One region of the Thiomicrorhabdus sp. Kp2 genome, then DNA from elsewhere that is predicted to be linked to it. Evidence: predicted binding sites of a transcription regulator. Region 1 holds the regulator's gene; each other region holds the start of a gene.
The links. The regulator HrcA, encoded in region 1, represses chaperone genes, less so after heat shock. The targets are predictions, from matches to a motif close to TTAGCACTCNNNNNNNNNGAGTGCTAA.
Positions count from the first base shown of each region.

Region 1 (7,899 bases):
AAGGCCAAACCTAAAGCGTCTAATAAAATAGATTTACCCGCACCCGTTTCACCCGTTAACGTGGTAAAACCGCTATTAAATTGCAGTTGAAGTTTTTCAATTAGGGCGAGGTTTTGAATAGAGAGTTCTTGCAGCATAGTCGGCGTTTTATTTCACATTATGGGTTTTACCAGGCCTGGTGTTTTTATAATTTACCAGGCCTGGTTGTTTAGGTTGCTTGCGATTATATCGGAAAAAGTGCAAATGCAAAAACCATTAATTGTTATGCCAATAAAGCTTATAAAAGAAGGCATTGGAGCAGCTTAAGAAAGCTTGTCACCCCAATGTAATTTAGCTCTTAATAGTTCAAAATGGTCGTGGTTTTTTGGGTGTAATAAACGCAGGTAGTGTTCATTACGTTTTACAAAGGTTTGGTGTTTTGGTGAGATGTCATGGGTGATTTGTCCATCACAAATAATTTGTGCCGTTTTATCGCAATACTCATGAGCGCGCAGTTCTACAGTGCTACTGCTATTAATCACATATGGGCGGGTGCTCATGGTGTGTGGGTTAATAGAAACCAGGGTGATGGCATCCACGTTTGGGTCTAAAATCGGCCCACCTGCCGATAACGCATAAGCGGTGGAACCCGTGGGTGTTGAAATAATCATACCATCTGAACGTTGGCTGTTTAAAAAACGTCCATCTACAAACGTTTCAAATTCAATCATTCGTGGAGAGTCGGTTTTATGAATCACCACATCGTTAATCGCTCTTTCTTGAAAAACCAGTTCGCCATCTTCATAAACGCTTACCTGCAGAACATTACGCAGTTCTTCTTGATAAACGCCAGACAAAACCTCTTCCATGGTTTCAATCATATCATCGGCCGAAATATCGGTTAAAAAGCCTAATCGCCCTAAGTTGATGCCCAAAATTGGCACATCATTATCGGTAATGCTTCTGGCCACATCTAAAAACGTACCGTCACCGCCAACCATAATCGCCAAGTCAATTTTACCTTTGAGTTCATCACGCTCTAGTAACTCAACACTACCGTGTTTTGGAAATTTTTTGCAGGATGGCTTATCCAAATACACCGTGCGAGACTTAGTGTGAAGGTAGTCGATAAGCGTTTCAATATTTTCCCAACATTGATTGCCTGTGTATTTGCCAAATATTCCGATTGATTGAAACATGTTTGTTAACTCGTATGTAATCTCAGCTAAGCTCAAGACGTAATTAAATATTCTCTAAGACCTTGAATAACTGTGTCTTGTTCATATAATTTAGCAGTCTACCCTAAAGAGCTCTGTAATGCTAAACGACCGTTCACAATTATTATTTAAAAATCTCATGGGATTATACCTTAACGACGGTAAGCCGGTAGGGTCAACAACACTGGCTAAATTGCCCGATATTGGTTTAAGCTCAGCCACGGTTCGCAATGTCATGGCAGACCTTGAAAAAATGGGCTTGATTCACTCGCCACACACCTCGGCAGGGCGTGTGCCTACCGATAATGGTTACCGTTTATTTTTAGATTCCATGCTCACTTATGAGCCACTCTCGCAGCAAAAAGAAGCCTCAATTCGTAATGAATTGTCTGTTGGTTTAAATCAAGATGCCTTGTTTGAGAGTGCCTCAAAAATATTGTCTGGCATTACGGGTATGACCAGCTTGGTATTAATGCCAAATAAACAGCAAGAAATTCTCAAGCATATTGATTTTATTCAGTTAGGTGCAAACCGAGTATTAGTGGTATTAGTATTTAATGACCAAGACGTACAAAACCGAATTATTGAGCTAGAAAAACCCTTTAGTGGTGACGAACTCCAGCAAACCGCCAACTACCTAAATGAACACTGTTTGGGTAAAAATTTAGCCGAAGCCAAATCATTTTTAATGAATAGAATGGATACAATCCGCTCTACCACCAATGATTTTATGAGCTCGATTGTGCAAGCCACCGACTTTGTTTTAGAAAGTCAGCTAGCGCAAAAAATGCCGTTTTTAGTGTCTGGTAAAACCAACTTACTCAACTATCAAGAACTTGCCAGTTCAGAAAAGTTAAAAGCCCTTTTTAACGCATTTGAACAGCACAATGAAATGGTTACCCTGCTCGATAAAAGCATGCAAGCCCAAGGTGTACAAGTGTTTGTAGGGCACGAGTGCGGTAATGAAATCTACCAAGACTGCAGTATTATCACCACACCCTACGAAGTAGAAGGCGAAATTCTAGGCGTGTTAGGCGTAGTAGGCCCAAGCCGAATGAACTACCAAAAAGTCGTACCACGTGTTGATATGACCGCAAAAATTCTAGGCTCACTGCTTAAAAAGTAACTTAAAAAGTTGCTTTCTTTTACATTACTTAATCGAATTGGAAGCAAGTAAGGGTATTTCAAAAAAGTCACTGTATGCCCAATTAATACACTTCGTTATTGCGAGCCATCGCAATTTCTTAAGTTTATTTTGATAGCTGCTATTAGTTTATTCATGGTCTTTAAATAAATAGCTTTACGATTTACCAGGCCTGGTAGATTGTTTATCTTTTATCTTTTATTTTTTCTATTATTGCTCTGCTTCAAGCAGGTTGTTTATACAGACTTGATTGCGTCCAGCTTTTTTAGCGGCGTATAGAGAGTGGTCAGCGGCTTTAAATAGAGTTTGGTAGTTTAGTTCTATGTTTTCTGGGTTTTGATTGAGGTTTTCTAGTAGTTCGACCAGTTGTAATGCAATTTTTTTATCATGACAGGCTAGCCCGATAGAGCAGGTTACTGCAATACCTAATGGCTTGGCTTCTGCTACTTGTTGGCGAATGGTTTCGGCTCGTTGTAGGACTTCTTGATTGTTTAAGTCTTTAATAATGACAACAAATTCGTCACCACCATAGCGGGCAATGATGTCGTTTGCATGGCCATTGTTTTTTAGAATCGAAGCAACGGTTTTGAGTATGGTATCGCCAGCAGAGTGTCCCGTTTTGTCGTTAATCTCTTTGAATTGATCAATGTCTAATAACATCAAGGCAATCGATTCATTTTTAGTGAGTGCTGATCTGACTAGATTTTCGCCATACTCATCTAAAAAGTGGCGGTTATTAATGCCTGTTAGCGAATCGATATTTACTTTTTGGTAGAGTGCAGCTTGTTGATCTAATAGTTCGTCGCGTGCCCGTTTGCTCATAATGAGGTTAATGGCTCGTGCTAAAAAGTCGGTTTCATTAAAGGGTTTGGCAATAAAGTCGCCCGCACCGTGTTTAAGCACATACACTTGGCGTAATAAATCGTTCCACCCTGATACGGCCAGAATAGGAATGTCGCGTATGCGTTCATTGCCTTGACGAATTAGGTTGATTAGACCAATGCCACTGACTTCACCTTCTAAAACCAAGTCTGTTACGACGATATCGAACGATGCTTTAGTTTTATCTAAAATTTCGGCGGCTTCTTCGCCACTTTTAACGTGTGTCACTTTCCAGCCTGCCGATTGCATAATATGGCTGGTAAAGTCTGCGGTGCTTTGGGTGTCTTCTACATAAAGAACACGAGCGGATATGTTAAGTGTGGCATAAAGCATTAAGCTATGCAGCGCACGTTTTAGCGTTGGAAAATCGGATTTAATAAATACTTCGGTAAAGCCAGCGTCGTAGGCTTGGCGTTTAAAATCGGGCGAATGATTTGAGGTGAGTAAAAATTTGGGCGTGTTGCTTAAGATTTTGTTGGACTTTAGTTCTTTTAGAAATGTAAAACTGTCCATGTCTCCAAGTTCATGTGCTATACAAATGGCAGAAGGAGTGTGTTTTTTTAAATAAGCTAAAGCATCGCTTCCCTTAGTGGCCTCGGTGATTTGTGTATCTTCATTACTTAAAGTGAGCTTGATAACATTACGATAACTGTTGGATGGATCGACAATAAGTATATTCATAAAGATGAGAAGTGGCTTTGCTAATTTGCTAAAAGGGGTACTATCTTAAAGCCAAATGCATCTATCAACAAGCATGATATTTTGGTGAGTGTTTGGGTTTATTACCAGGCCTGGTAAATTGTTTTTAAAAAAATTTATTCTTTGCCTTGAATTACCCAAAACTATCCCTTATAAATCCCCCGACTAGAAATTTACTGGAGATACCCATGTCTGAAAAAGAGCAAAAAATGAATGATGACGCAAATGTAGAAAACGTTGAAGCCCAAACAGCGGAAGATGCGGCTCAGCAAGCGGATGAAGCATTAGAAAATGCACAAGAAGCAGTTCAAGAAGATATTGCGGCTTTATTAGCAGAGGCACAAGCGGAAGCGGAAAAGCATAAAGATTTGGCAATGCGAGTACAGGCAGACATGGAAAACCTACGCCGTCGTACTCGTATTGATGTGGAAAGCGCACATAAGTATGCATTAGAAAAATTTGTAAACGCATTATTACCTGCCATGGATTCTATGGAGATGGGAATTGATGCCGCTTCTAAAGAAGAGGCGACTTTAGAGAGTATTCGTGAAGGGGTTGAGATGACGTTTAAGCAGATGCTTGATGTTCTGCAAGAATTTAATGTTGAGCGTGTCAACCCAACGGGTGAGAAGTTTGACCCTAACTTGCATGAAGCCTTAACCATGATTCCATCACCAGACCATGAAAGCAATACGGTGGTTGATACGATTCAAAAAGGTTATACGCTAAATGAACGTTTAGTGCGTGCGGCACGTGTAATTGTGGCCCAGTAAATCTTTTTATGAGGTGAATTTGTTTGTGTTTAGTGAAGTTAAAAGAAAACACGGCAAAAAACAGAAAAAAAGTGGTTTTTAGACTTGAAAGCTTTTTTAACAGCCTTATATACAAGTCAACTAAGTAAAACAAACATATTAAATTTAAAGTATTAACTTATATTTTCAGGCCGCTAAACGCTTTAATTTAAAGCTATTACACCCCGCAAGGGGGTATAAAGGCCTGGTAAATCTAAGTTTGCAATTTGGAGAAAATCAAATGGCTAAAATTATTGGTATCGATTTAGGAACAACAAACTCGTGTGTTGCGGTAATGGAAGGGAAAGAAGTAAAAGTTATTCCTAACGCAGAAGGCGCACGTACAACTCCATCGATTGTGGGTTATACAGCAGACGGTGAAGTGTTGGTGGGTGATTCAGCAAAACGTCAAGCGGTAACAAACCCAGAAAACACATTATTCGCAATCAAACGTTTAATCGGTCGTCGTGCGGATGATGCGGTTGTTCAAAAAGATAAAGACATGGTTCCTTATGCAATCGTTGCCGCTGATAACGGTGATGCATGGGTTGAAGTAGCAGGTAAAAAACTGTCTCCACAAGAAGTATCTGCACGTACTTTAATGAAAATGAAGAAAACGGCTGAAGATTATCTTGGTCACGAAGTAACTGAAGCGGTTGTAACGGTTCCTGCTTACTTCAATGACGCTCAGCGTCAAGCAACCAAAGATGCGGGTAAAATCGCAGGTTTAGAAGTGAAACGTATTATCAACGAACCGACTGCGGCAGCGCTTGCTTACGGTATGGATAAAGCGACTGGCGACAGCAAAATTGCGGTATACGATTTAGGTGGTGGTACATTTGATATCTCTATCATTGAAGTGGCTGATCTAGATGGTGAGAAGCAAGTAGAAGTACTTTCTACAAACGGTGACACTTTCTTAGGTGGTGAAGATTTCGATAACGTAATCGTTGACTACATTGCTGAAGAGTTTAAAAAAGATCAAAACGTAGATCTTAAATTAGACAAGTTGGCTCTACAACGTGTTCGTGAAGCAGCTGAAAAAGCGAAAATCGAACTTTCTTCACGTGACCAAACAGACATCAACTTACCTTACGTAACAGCGGATGCGACTGGTCCTAAGCACTTAAACATGAAAATTACTCGTGCTAAGTTTGAATCTCTAATCGAAGCATTGGTTAAACGTTCAATTGAGCCTTGTAAAATGGCGCTTAAAGATGCTGGTCTTTCAGCTTCTGAAATTGACGATGTTATCTTGGTGGGTGGTTCAACTCGTGTACCAATGGTTCAAGCAGCGGTTAAAGAGTTCTTCGGTAAAGAGCCTCGTAAAGATGTAAACCCTGATGAAGCGGTAGCCATGGGTGCAGCAATTCAAGGTGGTGTACTTTCTGGTGATGTAAACGATGTGCTTCTTTTAGACGTGACTCCTCTATCTCTAGGTATTGAGACTATGGGTGGTGTTATGACTAAACTAATCGAGAAGAACACAACGATCCCAACACGTAAGTCACAAGTATTCTCTACAGCAGAAGATAACCAAAATGCAGTAACAATCCACGTTGTACAGGGTGAACGTGAAATGGCGTCTGGTAACAAGTCGTTAGGTCAATTCAACCTAGACGAGATTCCAGCGGCACCACGTGGTACACCGCAAATCGAAGTAACGTTTGATATTGATGCCAACGGTATTTTAAATGTATCGGCTAAAGATAAGAACTCAGGTAAAGAGCAACACATCACAATCCAAGCCTCTTCTGGTCTAAGTGACGAAGAAGTAGAAGCGATGGTTAAAGATGCTGAAGCACACGCTGAAGAAGACGCCAAAATGAAAGAGCTTGTTGAAGCACGTAACCAAGCCGATGCAATGGTTCACGCAACCAATAAAATGGTAGCAGACGCAGGTGATGCGGTAGATGCAGCTGAAAAAGAAGCCGTTGAAACAGCAATCAAAGCGGTTGAAGAAGCCATTAAAGGTTCTGATAAAGCAGCGATTGAAGAGTCAGTCACTAAGCTTGGTGAAGCAAGCCAGTCAATTGCTCAAAAGGCACAAGCTAAACAGCAAGCGGGTGGCGATGCAGCGCAAGAGCAAGGTTCAGCAGACAATGCAGATGACGATATCGTAGATGCAGAGTTTGAAGAAGTGAATGACGATAAGAAATAATTTATAACATTCATATCACACCCATAAGATGCCAACTCTGCGTTGGGAAATGATCACGTACTATTTGTACGCTCACATTTCTCCGCCTTGATTTGACAACTTATGGTCGCAATCTGTAATGCTATAAAAAGCTTATTAAAATAAAAAAATGCACGAATATTCTAGTTTTCTAGGGCATTTGTGCATTTTTATATCTTGATTTTACTCTCTATTTAAAAGTTACCAGGCCTGATAATTTGTGAATTAACAGGTTAGGTTGTTTCTAAATAGAACGTAAATTAACTTTTAATATCAATTATTAAACATAAAAAACGCAAAAGCGTTGGACGAGAAATCGATGAGTAAAACCTGTTACTACGAAATCCTATCCGTTTCTAAAACGGCTTCTGAGGGTGAAATTAAAAAAGCCTACCGCAAAATGGCGATGAAATATCATCCTGACCGCAACCCAGACGATGCTGAAGCTGAAAATAAATTTAAAGAAGCCGCCGAAGCATATGAAGTTTTGTCTGATGCACAGAAACGCGCAACCTATGACCAGTTTGGTCATGCTGGCTTAGAAGGTGGTCACGGTGGTGGCGGCTTTGGCGGTGGTGGTTTTGGAGATGCGTTTGGCGACATCTTTGGCGATATTTTTGGTGGTGGTTTCGGAGGCCAAAGAGGTCCGCAACCAGGTCAAGATTTACAGTATGAGCTAGAGGTTTCGTTAGAAGATGCCGTTGCTGGCACAACTGTCGACATTCGTATTCCAACCAAAGATATTTGTGATGCTTGTGATGGAACAGGGGCAGAGCCAGGTAGTGATGTTGAGACCTGTCCAACATGTCATGGTGCAGGCCAAGTTCGCATGCAGCAAGGTTTCTTTGCGGTAAATCGTACATGCCCGAGCTGTCATGGTTCAGGTAAGTTAATCAAAACACCTTGTAAGAAGTGTCGTGGTGAAGGTTACACGCATGATAATAAAACGTTATCGGTAAAAATTCCTGCGGGAGTGGATACGGGCGACCGAATTCGTCTTCAGGGCGA
Region 1 is NZ_ARWI01000001.1:488,377-496,275, reverse strand. It holds gene recN (DNA repair protein RecN) at 1-137, opposite strand, end outside; gene A379_RS02335 (NAD(+) kinase) at 303-1,178, opposite strand; gene hrcA (heat-inducible transcriptional repressor HrcA) at 1,297-2,322, shown strand; gene A379_RS02325 (diguanylate cyclase) at 2,551-3,903, opposite strand; gene grpE (nucleotide exchange factor GrpE) at 4,110-4,694, shown strand; gene dnaK (molecular chaperone DnaK) at 4,954-6,873, shown strand; gene dnaJ (molecular chaperone DnaJ) at 7,211-7,899, shown strand, end outside.

Region 2 (7,899 bases), 1.2 Mb from region 1:
TAGGCAAAGAAGTTGCCATTGAATTACAGCGTTTAGGCGTAGAGGTGATTGCCGCAGACCGTTACCAAAATGCCCCAGCCATGCAGGTTGCAGACCGTAGCCATGTGATTGATATGTTAGATGGTGAAGCGTTAAGAAAAGTGATTGAACTAGAAAAACCGCATATGGTTGTGCCAGAAATCGAAGCGATTGCCACCGATACTTTAGCGGCAATGGAAAACGAAGGTGTCAAAATAATACCAACCGCTCGCGCCACGCAATTGACAATGAACCGTGAAGGCATTCGTCGTTTAGCGGCCGAAGAGTTAAATATCCCAACTTCACCTTATGAATTTTCTGACACCTTAGAAGACTTTACCGCCGCGGTAAATCGTATTGGTATGCCGTGTGTGGTCAAACCGATTATGAGCTCATCGGGCAAAGGGCAAAGCGTGATTAAGTCTGCTGACGATATTCAAACCGCCTGGAACTACGCTCAAGAAGGTGGACGTGCTGGCAAAGGGCGTGTGATTGTTGAAGGCTTTGTGGATTTTGACTATGAAATCACTCTATTAACGGTACGCCATGAAAATGGCATTAGTTTTTGTGAACCCATTGGCCACCACCAAGAAGATGGCGACTACCGCCAATCTTGGCAACCTGCTGCCATGAGTCAAAAAGCCATAGCGACTTCAAAAGAGATTGCCGAGAAAGTGGCCAATAATCTTTGCGGTGAAACGGGGCGCGGGCTATTTGGGGTAGAACTCTTTATTAAGGGTGATACTGTCTATTTTAGTGAAGTCTCACCACGCCCTCACGATACAGGCCTGGTAACTTTAATGTCACAAGACCTATCTGAATTTGCCCTGCATGCACGCGCTATTCTTGGTTTGCCTATTCCCAATATTACCCAACATGGTTTCTGCGCATCGAGCGTTATCTTGCCAACAGGCACTTCAACTCAAACAAACTTTTCTAACCTACAACAAGCTCTAGCAGAACCTGACACCCAAATTCGCTTATTTGGTAAACCTGATATTGATGGGCGCCGAAGAATGGGCGTTGCCATTGCTCGTGCTGAAAGCATTGAAAAAGCGATTGAAAAAGCCAATAGAGTGGCAGATGCGGTAAAAGTGACTTTTTAACCCTGTGCATCTGCCCACTATCTATTGACTATTTAATGAGTGACTTGCACCCCGCAAGCATTCATTAACACTCAATTATTTAACATCTATTTATTGACAGTTCTTATTTAAACTACCAGGCCTGGCAACTCACCAGCTACTGAAAACAAGCAAATCAAACCTATTCAATCAATATTTTAATAAAAACAAAATTAATAAATTATTATTTAGTTTCAATAACTTACCAGTACTAAAAAGCCATTTAACTACTGCTAAAATTCTATTTACCCTTTGTTTAGCCCCTCTTTTGGCATAGCTTATGCTGAACGACAAATAAAGCAAAAACTTGAATACTAAAAATCAAGCATTGCAAAAAATACACAAGAAAAGCCATAACTGCTAAACACACTAGGGGAATAACATGACTTTAAACAACACTACAGCGCAAGAGATTAAAGCGCCAATTTTAGAAGAATATCATAGAAACCAAGAAGCAGAAAAACAGCTGGCCGAGAACCCTCGTAAAACTGTTTTACTCCTACTACAAGGTGCCGTTGATAAAGGCAACCTGGCAAAAGTTTGCCACCAAAGCCATGCTTTAGTCGAAAAAGGCTTTCATTTAGGACGTATGACTACGATTCTTGATGCTCTTCGTGATCGTTTAAGCCTGACTCAAGACACACCGTTAGCATTTGATTTAGAAGAACTTTACCGTTATGCCGATCAAAGTATTCAGGAAGCGGTATTTGAAAAGGATACCTTCTATCTTGATAGTTCAATTGAAATCCTTACTGAGCTTCGCGACGCTTGGTTAGAAATGATGCAGCAAACAGGGCAGCTGCCTGAAAACAATTAATATCTAGATATTAATAAATCACACTATCAATAGTAGAGAGCTTTGCATCATCAAAGCCTCTAATTAATGATTCTCATAAGCCAAATTCTATTTTCTGAGTTTGGCTTTTTTTCTTTTCGCTTTTTTTCCTTTCACTTTTTTCATTAGCTCTCTTATCTCACTAAATTGGCAATACCACTTTTCTTAACAAATAGCCTATATTTATCTTAACGGCAACTATCGCCTTATTTACTCTCGTAAAACAAACGATATATCGGTTTTTAAGCCATCATCATAGCAATCGGCAATTTTTACCAACCTATTGTTTTAAAATCACTTTTTTACAATACTTGAAACATAGTGAACAGTTTTAGCACTCTCTTGCATTGAGTGCTAAAAATAGGTTATATTAGCTTTATAAGAAAGTATTAATGGAGGGCAATGTATGTCAATTACAACTTACCCACAAGCAGAACAAGCGCAGACCTTACCTTCTGCACACGTATTAGCACACCAATTAGCGCCAGGCCAAAACCTGGAAAGTTATTTGCATACCATTCAAAGTGTGCAACAACTGACAGCAAATGAAGAAAAAGCACTTGCTGAAAAACTGTACTACCACGATGATGTTGAAGCGGCTCGTCAGCTCATTTTATCGTCACTACGTTATGTGGTACCAGTGGCACGTTCTTATAATGGTTATGGTTTACCTTTAGGCGATATTATTCAAGAAGGTAACATTGGCTTAATGAAAGCGGTAAAACGTTTTAACCCTGAAGAGAATGTGCGTTTAATGACGTTTGCCGTGCATTGGATTCGTGCCGAAATTAATGAGTATGTCATTAAAAACTGGCGTATTGTGAAAACGGCCACCACTAAAGCGCAACGTAAACTGTTCTTTAAACTTCGTAGCACCAAAAAAAATCTAGAGTGGTTTGGTGATAAAGATGCCGATGCGGTCGCTGAAGAACTCGGTGTAACACGTAAAGACGTTCTAGAGATGGAAACCCGCCTTTATGGTAAAGATTTATCTGTGGATATGCAGCTGGATGATGAGAATGAAAACATCACCTTCCCAGTATTAATCAGCCAGGAAGCGGATCCAGAAACGGCTTTAGTTCAATCTAACCAGGCAGAATATGAGCTAGCCCGCATGCAAAATGCACTCGCCAGTTTGGATGATCGTAGCCGTGATATTCTACAAAAACGCTGGTTAACCGATGATAAAGTTGGTTTAAAAGAGCTTTCTGCTGAGTACGGTGTTTCAATGGAACGTATTCGTCAGGTAGAACAACAAGCATTAAATAAATTAAAAAACCTCTTAGTTGCTTAAATAAGTTAGAACACAGTTATTGTGCATAACTTACCAGGCCTGCTAGAATTCATTTTCTAGCAGGCCTTTTTTATTTCTGGAGAGCCAGTGCCTTACCCTATTCGAGAACAAATAGAAAGCGATACAGACTTTAGTGTTTCATTATCCAAACTCTATTGGATTAGCTTTACCATGACACTCATCGCAGGTTACATCAATAGTGCTATCTTGATTGAATTTGGAATCCCTGTTAGCCAAATGACAGGGGTGAGCTCTCGCATTAGTGATGCATTGATTGATATCGATTGGATTGAACTGACAAAAAATCTCATGATTTTATGCGGATTTTTCAGCGGTGCAGTCCTTTCTGGCCTGCTAATTGGTCAATCCAAATACAAAACCACCCCAAATTATGGCTATGCCCTACTTATTAATAGCGCACTATTAACCATCGCAACGATCTTTAGCTTTATTCAATCTGAAATATCTATTTTATTAGCGGCCATTGCTTGTGGCCTACAAAATGCGTTGGTTGCCAGCTATCGTGGACTACAGATTCGAACCACTCATGTAACTGGAACAGTAACGGATTTAGGCGTTCATGTTGCCCAAAAAATTAAAAACAAAACCCCCTGGTCTTGGCAGGGAAATGTCTTAATTGTGTTATTTTTAGGTTTTATTATTGGCGGCATTATCGGTATCTTTGCCTATCGCATTTTTCCGAACTGGTCATTGATATTTCCTGCTGCCATTAGCTTAACCTTGGGTGGGCTATATCTACACCAATTTAAAAACACACCAAAAGAAAATTGAATAAAACCCCATAAGCTATACTTAACCGTTACATAATTAATACAAAATCTAATAAAATTGATACAAATCACCTTTGATGTATCCTCTCGTATTGTTTAGAATGATGATTATTCATTCATATTTGGACAATCACAATGTTAACGAGAGAAGATTTAATTACCCAACCTCCCAAGCTTTTAACGGGAGATATTGAAGCTAAACGCCAAGAAATTAAATCTTATTTCAATCTCACCTACGATGCCTATGAAGCCCTGTTTTTAACGCTAAAATCCGATTCTGCTTTTTATGAACGCCCTTGTTCATTACGCCATCCTCTGATTTTTTATTTTGGTCATACCGCCACTTTTTTTACCAACAAACTGGCTTTAGCCAAGCTTTTACCCAATCGTATTAACCCCAAAATAGAGTCTATGTGCGCCATTGGCGTAGATGAAATGTCTTGGGACGATTTAGATGAAACCCACTATGACTGGCCAACAGCCGATGAAGTTAGAACTTATCGAAACCAGGTTCGAGCGGCAATAAATGAATTAATCGACCATATTGAATTTACACTGCCTATTGATTGGAATAGCCCAATGTGGCCAATCTTAATGGGCATAGAGCATGAACGTATCCATTTAGAAACCTCATCCGTACTCATTCGCCAACTGCCCATTAGCTCAGTTCAATCTCATGAGCTGTTTCCCATCTGTGACCAATCTGGCGTAGCACCACAAAACCAGCTTTGTGAAGTTCCTGCTGGCGAGGTATTAATCAATCACCATGATCCCGCTCCAGTCTATGGCTGGGATAATGAGTATGGGCAACATCAAGCTCAAGTCTCCGCTTTTAAGGCGGCTGCTTTTTTAGTCTCTAACCAAGAGTATTTCGCTTTTGTTGAAGATGGCGGCTATGACAAACCTGAATATTGGGATAATGAAGGCAATCAATGGCGTACTTTTAGCCCAGTAAAACACCCCACATTTTGGGTCAAAAAAAGTGACCAGGCCTGGTATTTACGATGCATGACCGAAGAGATCCCCATGCCTTGGAACTGGCCTGTTGAAGTTAACCAGCTTGAAGCACACGCCTTTTGCCAATGGAAAGCCCAACAGACAGGCCTGCCTATTCGCCTACCAAGCGAAGATGAGTACTTGCGTTTAAGAGAGCATAGTCAAGCACTGAATTATCGTGAACAAGCCAACTTTAATTTGCAAAAATTTGCCTCATCGACCCCTGTGGATGAAAACAGAACAGGCGATTTTTATGATGTTTTGGGCAATGTTTGGCAGTGGACTCAAACCCCAATTTACCCTTACGAAGGATTTAAAGTTCACCCACTCTATGACGACTTTACCATGCCGACTTTTGATAACAAACATAACCTCTTTACAGGTGGCAGTTGGATTTCAACGGGTAATGAAATCAATGGGTATTCACGTTACGCATTTCGCCGTCATTTCTTCCAGCACGCTGGTTTTCGTTATATCGAATCAAAAGCTAAAGTTCAGACTGAGTTTTCCACCTATGAGACCGATCAATCTGTTTCTCAATACTGCGAATTTCATTATGGGGATGAATATTTTGCGGTTGAAAACTTTGCTAAAGCGTATGCAAATATTGCTATCAATACCATTAAAAATGATGCCGAGTTTAATGAAAAAGAGCATTTAAGCGTTCTCGAATTGGGCTGCTCAGTTGGCCGTGCAAGTTTTGAGTTAGCAAAACACTTTAATGAAGTAACAGGCCTGGACTTCTCTGCTCGTTTCATCCAAGTTGCCAACCAATTGCAAGAAACAGGAAGTATCCGCTACACCATCCCGCAAGAAGGCGAAATCATGGACTTTAAAGCGCAAACATTAGTCAACTTAAACCTCCATGAACAAGCAGACCGTTGTACCTTTATGCAACAAGATGCCAGCAATCTTAAACCCCATTTTACCGATTACGATATGGTGGTTGCGGTTAACCTGATTGACCGATTATATGAACCCGCTAAATTTTTGACCATGATCCATGAACGTATCAATTCCCACGGTTATTTAATGATTGGCTCTCCGTACACCTGGTTAGAAGATTTTACCGAAAAAACGCGTTGGTTAGGCGGTTATAAAGATGAAAAAACGGGTGAGAATGTCACCACTTTAGAAGGTTTACACGCCATTCTAGACAAACACTTCGTTCGAGTTAAAGCCCCTTTTGACGTGCCTTTTGTGATTCGAGAAACCCAGCGAAAATATCAACATTCACTGTCTGAATTTACAATATGGAAAAAAATTACATAAATAGTATTTAATAATGGTAAGCTATAAAAATACAACCGCGCAACCAACGTGCGTTAATGAATTAGCACCAGAAAAAGAACCCATTATGTTTAACTTCAATCAGTCCATCTCTAGGGCTGGCACTCATGCCGAAAAATATGAATTACGCCAAGCTCTATTTGGCACAAACGATGTCATCCCAATGTGGGTGGCAGATATGGATTTGCCAACCCCACCATTTGTAATGAACGTCCTTAAATCTCGTTTAAACCACCCTTTATTAGGTTATACACTTACGCCTCCTGGCGTGTATCAAGCCATTATTGGTTGGCAGGCGCAACATGACTACATTGTAGAAACCTCACAAATACTGTTTACTCATAATGTGGCTAATGGCTTCTTTATGGCGGTTTCAGCTTTTACCAGGCCTGGTGATTCAGTTTTGGTACAAACACCGATTTATCCACCGTTTTTAAAAGCGCCCGAAATTAATGACCGAAAACTGGTTGAAGCCCCGCTCAATTTGATTGATGGACGCTATCAAATTGACTTTGATGAATTTGAAAAAACGGTTGTGGATAACTCTGTAAAACTTTTTTTATTTTGCAATCCACAAAACCCCTCGGGGCGTGTTTGGCTAAGAACCGAACTAGAACAACTCGCCAATATTTGCCTTAAACACCAAGTCACCATTGTTTCAGATGAGATACATTCCGATATGGTTTATGCTCCGCATAAACACATTCCAATTGCCTCTCTCTCAGATAAGATTGCCAATATCACCATCACATTAAACTCCCCAGGAAAGACTTTTAATTTAGGTGGATTGCAAATTGGTTATGCCATTATTGCCAATAAAGAACTCAAGGCGGATTATCTACAAATTTGCCAACAAAATGCGATTGATAGCGTAAACTTATTTGGCCAAATCGCCTTGACGGCTGCTTATACTGAGCAAGGCAAGGAGTGGCGAGATGAACTGCTTAGTCACTTCCTACAAAATATTGATCTGCTTGAGCAGTTTTTAAAAAAAGAGTTGCCTCAAGTTAAAGTTATGCGACCAGAAGCCTCGTACCTAGTTTGGTTAGATTTTAGAGCACTATTTACCCATCAAACGGATCTTAAGGATTGGTTAGTCAATAAAGCCAAGCTTGGCTTAAATGATGGGGAAAATTTCGGTGGAGAAAGTAAGGCGGGAACTGGCTTTATGCGCATCAACCTCGCTGTGCCCAAACCCACTTTAGACAAAGCCTTGCAACAGATAAGACAGGCAATATACTCACTGCCTGCTCAATAGAATTTGGTACAGCCACGAGGACTCGAACCCCGAACAGCCCCTTAGGAGGGGGCAGTTATATCCAGTTTAACTATGGCCGCATTGTTTGATTTTTACCTTAAAAGCCCTAGAGTCATTTAAGGTTGGTCAAGCGCACCTAAGCGTGCTGTTTGGTATTGACCTGTTTGGGTGTCTAGTTTATAAATATTAAAGTTGGTGTCAATATCAAAACCAGGTAAACGTGCCGCATAATTGGTTGAGAGACTCCCTTCTGGTGAATGCACTCGATGAAAAACCTTGGCTGGCCAACCTAA
Region 2 is NZ_ARWI01000001.1:1,697,130-1,705,028, reverse strand. It holds gene purT (formate-dependent phosphoribosylglycinamide formyltransferase) at 1-1,124, shown strand, start outside; gene fliS (flagellar export chaperone FliS) at 1,525-1,959, shown strand; gene rpoH (RNA polymerase sigma factor RpoH) at 2,384-3,271, shown strand; gene A379_RS07890 (YoaK family protein) at 3,359-4,063, shown strand; gene ovoA (5-histidylcysteine sulfoxide synthase) at 4,198-6,330, shown strand; gene A379_RS07880 (pyridoxal phosphate-dependent aminotransferase) at 6,416-7,606, shown strand; tRNA gene A379_RS07875 (tRNA-Arg) at 7,611-7,686, opposite strand; gene A379_RS07870 (hypothetical protein) at 7,723-7,899, opposite strand, start outside.
Region 2: rpoH (RNA polymerase sigma factor RpoH) is a predicted target of HrcA. The motif match lies at 2,309-2,335, and genes of this name have one in related genera.

Region 3 (7,899 bases), 550 kb from region 1:
CAGCCTCGTTTGTTAGCAAGACGCCCCGCTTTGACGGGGCGTTTTTGTTTGTGCGGCAAAAACCTATAAATAGGTTGTGATATTCTTTGCAATTTAAACGGCTTTTTAAGCTTTTATAAGTAAGCTTTGATAAAATAATCTGATTTTAAAAGTTTGCATAAGTCGGTTGGTAGCTCTGTTTACACAGCCTATTTATTCAAGCTAAACCATCGCCAGATAAACTGGTTAACCAATTTAAATAAGGATGCATTCATGCAATTTGTAGATGAAGCCAAAATTCACGTAGAAGCAGGCCGTGGAGGAAACGGAGTGGTCAGTTTTCGCCGTGAAAAATACATCCCTTTTGGCGGGCCTAATGGCGGTGATGGTGGTGACGGCGGTAGCGTTTATCTATTGGCTGACCGTAACTTGAACACTTTGGTCGATTTTCGTTTTACTAAACACTATAAAGCACAAAATGGCCATAGTGGAATGGGGCAACAGAAAACAGGGCCTGCAGGTGAGGATTTAGTGATTACCGTGCCTGTTGGAACCACTGTATTTGATGTGAATGCGGATGAGGTAATTGGTGATTTGCTAGAGCATGGTGAAAAGCTATTGGTTGCGCAGGGCGGACTTCATGGTTTGGGTAATATTCACTTTAAAAGCAGTAAAAACCGTACTCCGCGTCAATGTACACCAGGTGAAGACGGTGAAGATAGAGAATTACGTCTAGAACTTAAAGTACTCGCAGATGTAGGTTTGCTCGGTATGCCTAATGCAGGTAAGTCGAGTTTAATCACGGCGGTTTCTGCTGCTCGTCCAAAAGTGGCTAACTATCCATTTACAACGTTGTACCCAAACTTAGGTGTGGTTGCGGTTTCTCCCGAAACCAGTTTTGTTATAGCGGATATTCCTGGGTTAATCGAGGGTGCTGCAGAAGGGGCTGGTTTAGGAATTCAGTTTTTAAAGCATCTGTCACGTACAGGTCTTTTATTGCATGTGGTTGATATTGCACCTGAAGATGAGTCAGACCCAGCAGAGAATGTAAAGATTATTCAGAAAGAGCTCGAAAAATACAGTGATGAACTTTCTGGAAAAGATCGTTGGTTAGTGTTGAATAAGACAGATTTACTGCCAGCAGAAGCAGCAGACGAAGTTTGTGCACGTATCGTTGAAAAGACGCAATGGCAAGGAAAGGTTTTCCAAATCTCGGCAGTACAGCGTGAGGGCACACAAAACCTTGTGAATGAAATCGCTTATGCGCTTGAGCAAAATCGTATAGAAGCAGCCGAAGAAGAAGCGCCAGTTCGTGCACAGGTTGATGAAGATTTTGATTTTTAATATTTGATTTAATATTGGCCTGTATTAAGAGGGTACTTAAAAAATATGCAGCGTTCTGATTTAAAGAATACCAAACGTTGGGTGGTTAAGATTGGCAGTGCCTTATTAACAAATGATGGACAAGGTTTAAACCGTGTAGCTTTAGCAAGTTGGGTTGCCCAGATGGTCGAACTTAAAAAGCAAGGCGTTGAAGTTGTGATAGTCTCTTCTGGTTCAGTCGCTGAAGGGATGAAGCGTCTAGGTTGGTCAACTCGCCCTAAACTGTTAAACGAGTTACAGGCCGCCGCCTCGGTTGGTCAAATGGGCTTGATTCAGGCTTATGAATCTGAGTTTTCTCAATATGATATTCATTCAGCACAAATCTTAATGACGCATGATGATTTATCAAATCGTAAACGTTATTTGAATGTTAAAAGTGCTATAGAAACGCTGCTTGAGTATGGCGTTGTGCCCATTATTAATGAAAATGACACGGTGGTGACTGATGAAATTCGTTTTGGTGATAATGACACCTTAGCGGCTTTAACTGCAAATCTTATCTCTGCCGATGTGTTGGTGATTATGACCGACCAACAAGGCCTTTATAACGATAACCCGCGTGAAAATCCTAATGCAGAGCTCATTGATGAGGCGCGTGTTAGTCGCAAAGACATTGAAGCGATGGCGAGTCCTGAAGGGGGCGCTTTAGGTAAGGGTGGTATGTACACTAAAGTGATGGCAGCAAAAAGAGCGGCTCGTTCTGGTACGGCCACCTTGATTGCTTCAGGTCGAGCAGAGAATATTTTACCTAATTTGTTTAATGGCCTTCCGCAAGGAACTTTACTGATTCCAGATTTAGAACCATTAACCGCTCGTCAGCAATGGTTGGCAGGTCACCTTCAAGCAAAAGGAACACTGGTATTAGATGCGGGTGCTGTTGAGGTGTTACGTACCTCTGGTAAGAGTTTGTTACCAATTGGTGTTAAGTCCATGCGCGGCAATTTTCAACGTGGTGAAATGGTGGTTTGTTATGATCAATCAGGGCATGAAGTGGCACGTGGTTTAGTCAATTACTCATTTACTGAAGCGCACAAAATCATGGGACAGCCGAGTCATCAAATTGAGTCTATTCTTGGTTTTATTGAAGATGAGTCTTTAATTCATCGAGATAATCTTGTTTTAAGCGAATAGTTTTCCTCTCTCATATATCAAGGCCAAATGTTTTATTTGGCCTTTTTTTATGCCTCTTATTTTTAATAATTTTTTAACTAAGCACTTGAATCGTAAAGATTCATACCCATATTCAGTTGACACAAGCAATTAGATGACTAAAATTGTTAGCACTCTAAGCATAAGAGTGCTAATTTATGAATAAATTGCAGCTCGGTTTGTGAGAATGAAAAAAACTGAGTGCAATTTTTCTGTTTGTACGACTATGAAATTTAACAGACTTTTAGGAGAAACCTATGAATATTAAGCCATTACAAGACCGTGTTGTTGTCCGTCGTGTAGAAGAAGAGAAAGAAACTGCAGGTGGTATTTTGCTACCAGGCTCTGCACAAGAAAAACAAAACATCGGTGAAGTAGTTGCTGTTGGACCAGGTAAAGCATCTGATTCAGGTTCAATTATCGCGATGACTGTTAAAGTCGGCGATAAAGTGATGTTCGGACAGTACTCTGGTCAAGAAGTAAAAGATGACGCAGGTCAGCCAGTTATGATTATGCGTGAAGACGATATTATTGCAATTATCGACTAATCATACTGATAGTTAAAAATATTCAAATTAAATATTTAAACAGAATTAAGGAATTAGAAAGATGGCAAAAGACGTCAAATTTGGTTTAGATGCTCGTGAGTTAATGGTTGATGGTATTAACATTCTTGCAGACGCAGTAAAAGTAACACTTGGACCTAAAGGTCGTAACGTAGTTTTAGAAAGATCATTTGGTTCACCATTAGTCACTAAAGATGGTGTATCGGTTGCTCGTGAAATTGAACTTGAAGATAAGTTCATGAACATGGGTGCACAAATGGTTAAAGAAGTTTCTTCGCAAACCAATGATGTTGCTGGTGACGGTACAACTACAGCAACTGTTCTAGCTCAGTCTATCGTTCGTGAAGGAATGAAGTCTGTTGCGGCTGGTATGAACCCAATGGATCTTAACCGTGGTATTCATAAAGCGGTTGAAGCGGTTGTTGCTGAAATCAAAGCGATGGCACAGCCATGTACAACGTCTGAAGCGATTGCTCAAGTGGGTACTATCTCTGCAAACTCTGACGCGGCAGTAGGTAAGATGATTGCTGAAGCGATGGAACGTGTTTCAACCGAAGGTGTTATCACTGTTGAAGAAGGTTCTTCACTGCAAGATGAACTAGTGGTTGTAGAAGGTATGGAGTTTGACCGTGGTTACCTATCGCCTTACTTTGTAACGAACCAAGAAAAAATGGTTGCTGAGTTAGAGAACCCATTTGTTCTTCTTTACGATAAGAAAATCTCAAGCATCCGTGATTTACTACCGACTTTAGAAGCGGTTTCAAAAACAGGTCGTCCTCTATTAATTATTGCTGAAGATGTTGATGGTGAAGCGTTGGCTACATTAGTTATTAACAACATGCGTGGAATCGTTAAGGTTGCTGCAGTTAAGGCTCCTGGTTTTGGTGAGCGTCGTAAAGCGATGATTCAAGACATGGCGATCTTAACGGGTGGTACATTAATCTCTGAAGAAGTGGGCCTAAGCCTAGAGTCTATTACTTTAGATTTACTAGGTGAAACTAAATCTGCAGTAGTAGGTAAAGACACCACTAAGTTAATCGACGGTGCGGGTTCTAAAGAAGATATTGAAGGTCGTTGTGCGCAAATCAAGTCACAAATTGCGACTACGACTTCTGAGTACGATTCTGAAAAATTAAACGAACGTTTAGCAAAACTTGCTGGCGGTGTTGCGGTACTTAAATTAGGTGCAGCGACTGAGATGGAAATGAAAGAGAAAAAAGACCGTGTTGACGATGCACTTCACGCAACACGTGCCGCAGTTCAAGAAGGGATTGTTGCAGGTGGTGGTGTTGCTTTAGTTCGCGCTCTATCAAAGGTACAAGTTCAAGGCGACAACGATGACCAAAACGTAGGTATTCAAATTGCATTACGTGCGATGCAAGAGCCAATGCGTCAAATTGCAGCTAACTGCGGTTTAGAAGGTTCTGTTATTGTGAATAAGGTAATGGAAGGTGAAGGAAACTTCGGTTTTGATGCGTCTAAAGAAGAGTACGTTGATATGATTGAAGCGGGTATTATTGACCCAGCTAAAGTAACACGTTCGGCACTTCAAAATGCGGCTTCTGTTGCTGGTTTAGTGTTAACTACTGGTGCAGCGATTGCAGATTTACCATCTAAAGATGCTGGTGCGGATGCAGCGGCGCAAGGTTACGCACCAGGCGGCATGATGTAATTTTTGTTTGAGAAGCCCATTTTTACGCCATCTTCTGCGTTGAAAATTTGCTTCCAATGCTCATGGACTTAATGTCCATTCCGCTTCGGTTCAAATTTTCGCCTTAAAGCTAACGCAAAACTGAGCTTCTCAATTCAAAAATCAGACATTGATTTTAAACCCTGTATTTATCAGTTAAATACAGGGTTTTTGTTATTTTAGATTTGAGAATTGATTCAAGTTACTACACCCCGCAAGGGGGTATAAAGGCCTGGTGGCTTTGTAATTTGAATCTGTTTTTGAGAGTTAATGAAAAAGAAGTTTAAAAGTGATTATGGAAAAACATCCTGTTTTGTACTCTTATCGACGTTGTCCTTATGCGATGCGGACACGTATGGCGATTTTTCTTTCAGGTATTCAGGTTGAACAACGCGAAATTGTTTTTTGGGATAAGCCCAAACCGATGCTCGACGTCTCTCCAAAAGGGACAGTGCCTGTATTGGTTTTGCCTGATGGTACGGTGATTGATGAAAGCAGAGATATTATGCTTTGGGCTTTTAAACATTCAGCCGATAAATCAACTTACCAGGCCTGGTTATTTTCAAAAAACAGTCGTCAAAGGCAGGCGGTTAATGATTGGATTGACCGCTGTGATAATGAGTTTAAACAGCATTTAGATCATTATAAATATGCAGATCGTTTTCCGGAATATTCACAAGTTTATTATCGAGAGCTCGGCTGTGAATTTTTAGATGCAATTGAATCAAGCCTTAGTTTGGTTGAACCAGGCAACCATTCTGAAGGTTTTGCTCTAGTGGGTCATCAAATTTCTATGGCGGATATCGCTCTTTTTCCTTTTGTAAGGCAGTTTGCGAATGTCGATAAAAACTGGTTTTCAGAGGCGGATTATCCACGATTAAAATCCTGGTTGGAGACTTTCATTGAGTCAGACTTTTTTAAAGCGGTGATGAAAAATAGGCCTGTTTGGCAAGCTAATCATAATCCGCTTTGGTTAAATGAACCAGGCCTGGCAACTAAAAATGAGTTTACGAATAAAGCGATTGCTCAATAGATTAATTAAGTATTCAAGTGTAATAAAATCTTTTTTATGAGTCATAAGCTTTGTTAGCTACGCAATCAATAAAACCATTTTGATTTAATGAGGCTTGTATGGCATTGTTAAGTCTAATCACTCTCTTGTATTTTGTTTAAGGATAAATAAGATGCTTCTGCTTCGGTCTAAATTAGTTTTTATTGTCATTATGATGCTGATTTTGGTCGCCCTTAGTTTTATTTTATGGTTGCGTTATGATGCTGAATTAAAACAATTTTCTCAACTTCAGCACACTCTTATGCAGCAGCAAGCAACTCAGTCATCTAAAGATATTAGCAAAAGAGTCGATTACATTCGCAATCAAATGTCTGCAATCAGTTTAGATAATTCTTGGTTTACAGATCTTTCCAAATTTGAAAATTTAGTGACGGTACAAGAATCAATGAGAGACCGTCTTAAACTCTATTTTCCAACTATGTATACCTATTCCATAGCTTCAGATAAAGGTGAACAGATTGGAGGGGATATTGAACTTTTTATTGGCGATATTTGCAAGGCCGACATTAAGCGCGTTGCGGGGATGTTTGATCCTAAAAATCAATATTTTGACTATGAACCTTATCTTCATGCTAAAGCAGATGCCTATCATTTTGATGTTATGATTCCTGTTTTTGTTCAGGGTAAAAAATTGGTCTTTTTTATGAGTTTTAAGCCCAAAATTCTCAGCAAAATTTTAAAAGAGCATATTATTTCGGAGCATTTTTCTTTCTTGGTTCGTAAAGATTTTCCTGATTTAATTGAAGTTACCCCTGAAGCGGTTAGAAATAACCTAAAAAGAGACTTTAAGTTAACCCAAACTGAGTTAAACCATATTGCTGCAACAGCCTTTGTTCCGCATACACTTTGGAAGGTTGTTGTGGTTGAAAATACAGCTGTTATGAACACCTTTAAGCATGAACGAATGCTAGATGCTGCTATGCTTTTTATCATTTTATTTTGTTTTTGGTCAGCCGTTTTATGGTTTGGAGTGCATAACCAAAATAGACAAACCAGACTGTTTTCAAAATTGAGATATGAGTCCCAGCACGATGCTTTAACAGGATCTGCAAACCGCAGAAAGCTATTTAAAGAAGTCGGTTATGCCATTAATGATGCTAAACATTTAAAAATTTTTAGCGCTATTTTGTATATGGATCTTAATGATTTTAAGAAAATTAATGATGTTTACGGACATGATATTGGCGATTTGTTACTCAAAGCTTTTGCGGGACGTTTAAATGAACTTACTCGTCAAGAAGATGTTGTTGCCAGAATGGGTGGTGATGAATTTGTTGTTTTACTCAATAGTCTTGGCTCCACAAAAGTCGTTGCTGAGATTGCTTTGACGGATACTTTATTACGGTTTAGACGACGTCTCAATGATGAGTATTCACTCGATAATATCGTATTAAGCTGCAAACCAAGTATTGGCAGTGTTTTGATTGATGAAAATAGCAATTCAGAAACATTAATCAATGAGGCTGATAAACGGATGTATAAAGAAAAATCAGAGCCATAAGCTTGTATTTATCTCTCGATTTATGGCGTTCTTGCTGTTTTTAGTCAGTGTTCAATGAGTGCTCTCTCGTTCTTGTAATCGTTTTTAAAAATCACTTTATCTAACATTACATTTATGCTCTCTATTAGGCTCTCCTGAGTAAAAAGAGGTTTGTTTGATATTCAGGAGTTCATTGGTTAGCGCTTTTTCATTTCTTTGGTTATATATACTCGGTATCGGTTTTAACAAAAAACTTAAAAACGCTTCTTCAGAGGGGAAAACGTTTAATTTAATTCGATTATCGCTATCAAAAGTTTTTTTCAAATGATAGATGCTTGTAAAATAGTATGAATATTTATGAATATTTATGAATTAATTTTAGAGAACTGCAAATGACTAAAGTAAAAGTTGGAATCGTAGGCGGTACAGGTTATACCGGTGTGGAATTATTACGTTTATTGGCAAATCATCCAAATGCGGAAGTAAATGCCATTACCTCTCGTGGTGAAGCAGGCGTTCCTGTTGCTGAGATGTTCCCTAACTTACGTGGATTTTACGATATCGCTTTTTCTGAGCCTGA
Region 3 is NZ_ARWI01000001.1:1,034,264-1,042,162, reverse strand. It holds gene cgtA (Obg family GTPase CgtA) at 253-1,323, shown strand; gene proB (glutamate 5-kinase) at 1,369-2,493, shown strand; gene A379_RS04970 (co-chaperone GroES) at 2,769-3,059, shown strand; gene groL (chaperonin GroEL) at 3,121-4,749, shown strand; gene A379_RS04960 (glutathione S-transferase) at 5,063-5,800, shown strand; gene A379_RS12615 (GGDEF domain-containing protein) at 5,952-7,340, shown strand; gene argC (N-acetyl-gamma-glutamyl-phosphate reductase) at 7,712-7,899, shown strand, end outside.
Region 3: A379_RS04970 (co-chaperone GroES) is a predicted target of HrcA. The motif match lies at 2,640-2,666, and genes of this name have one in related genera.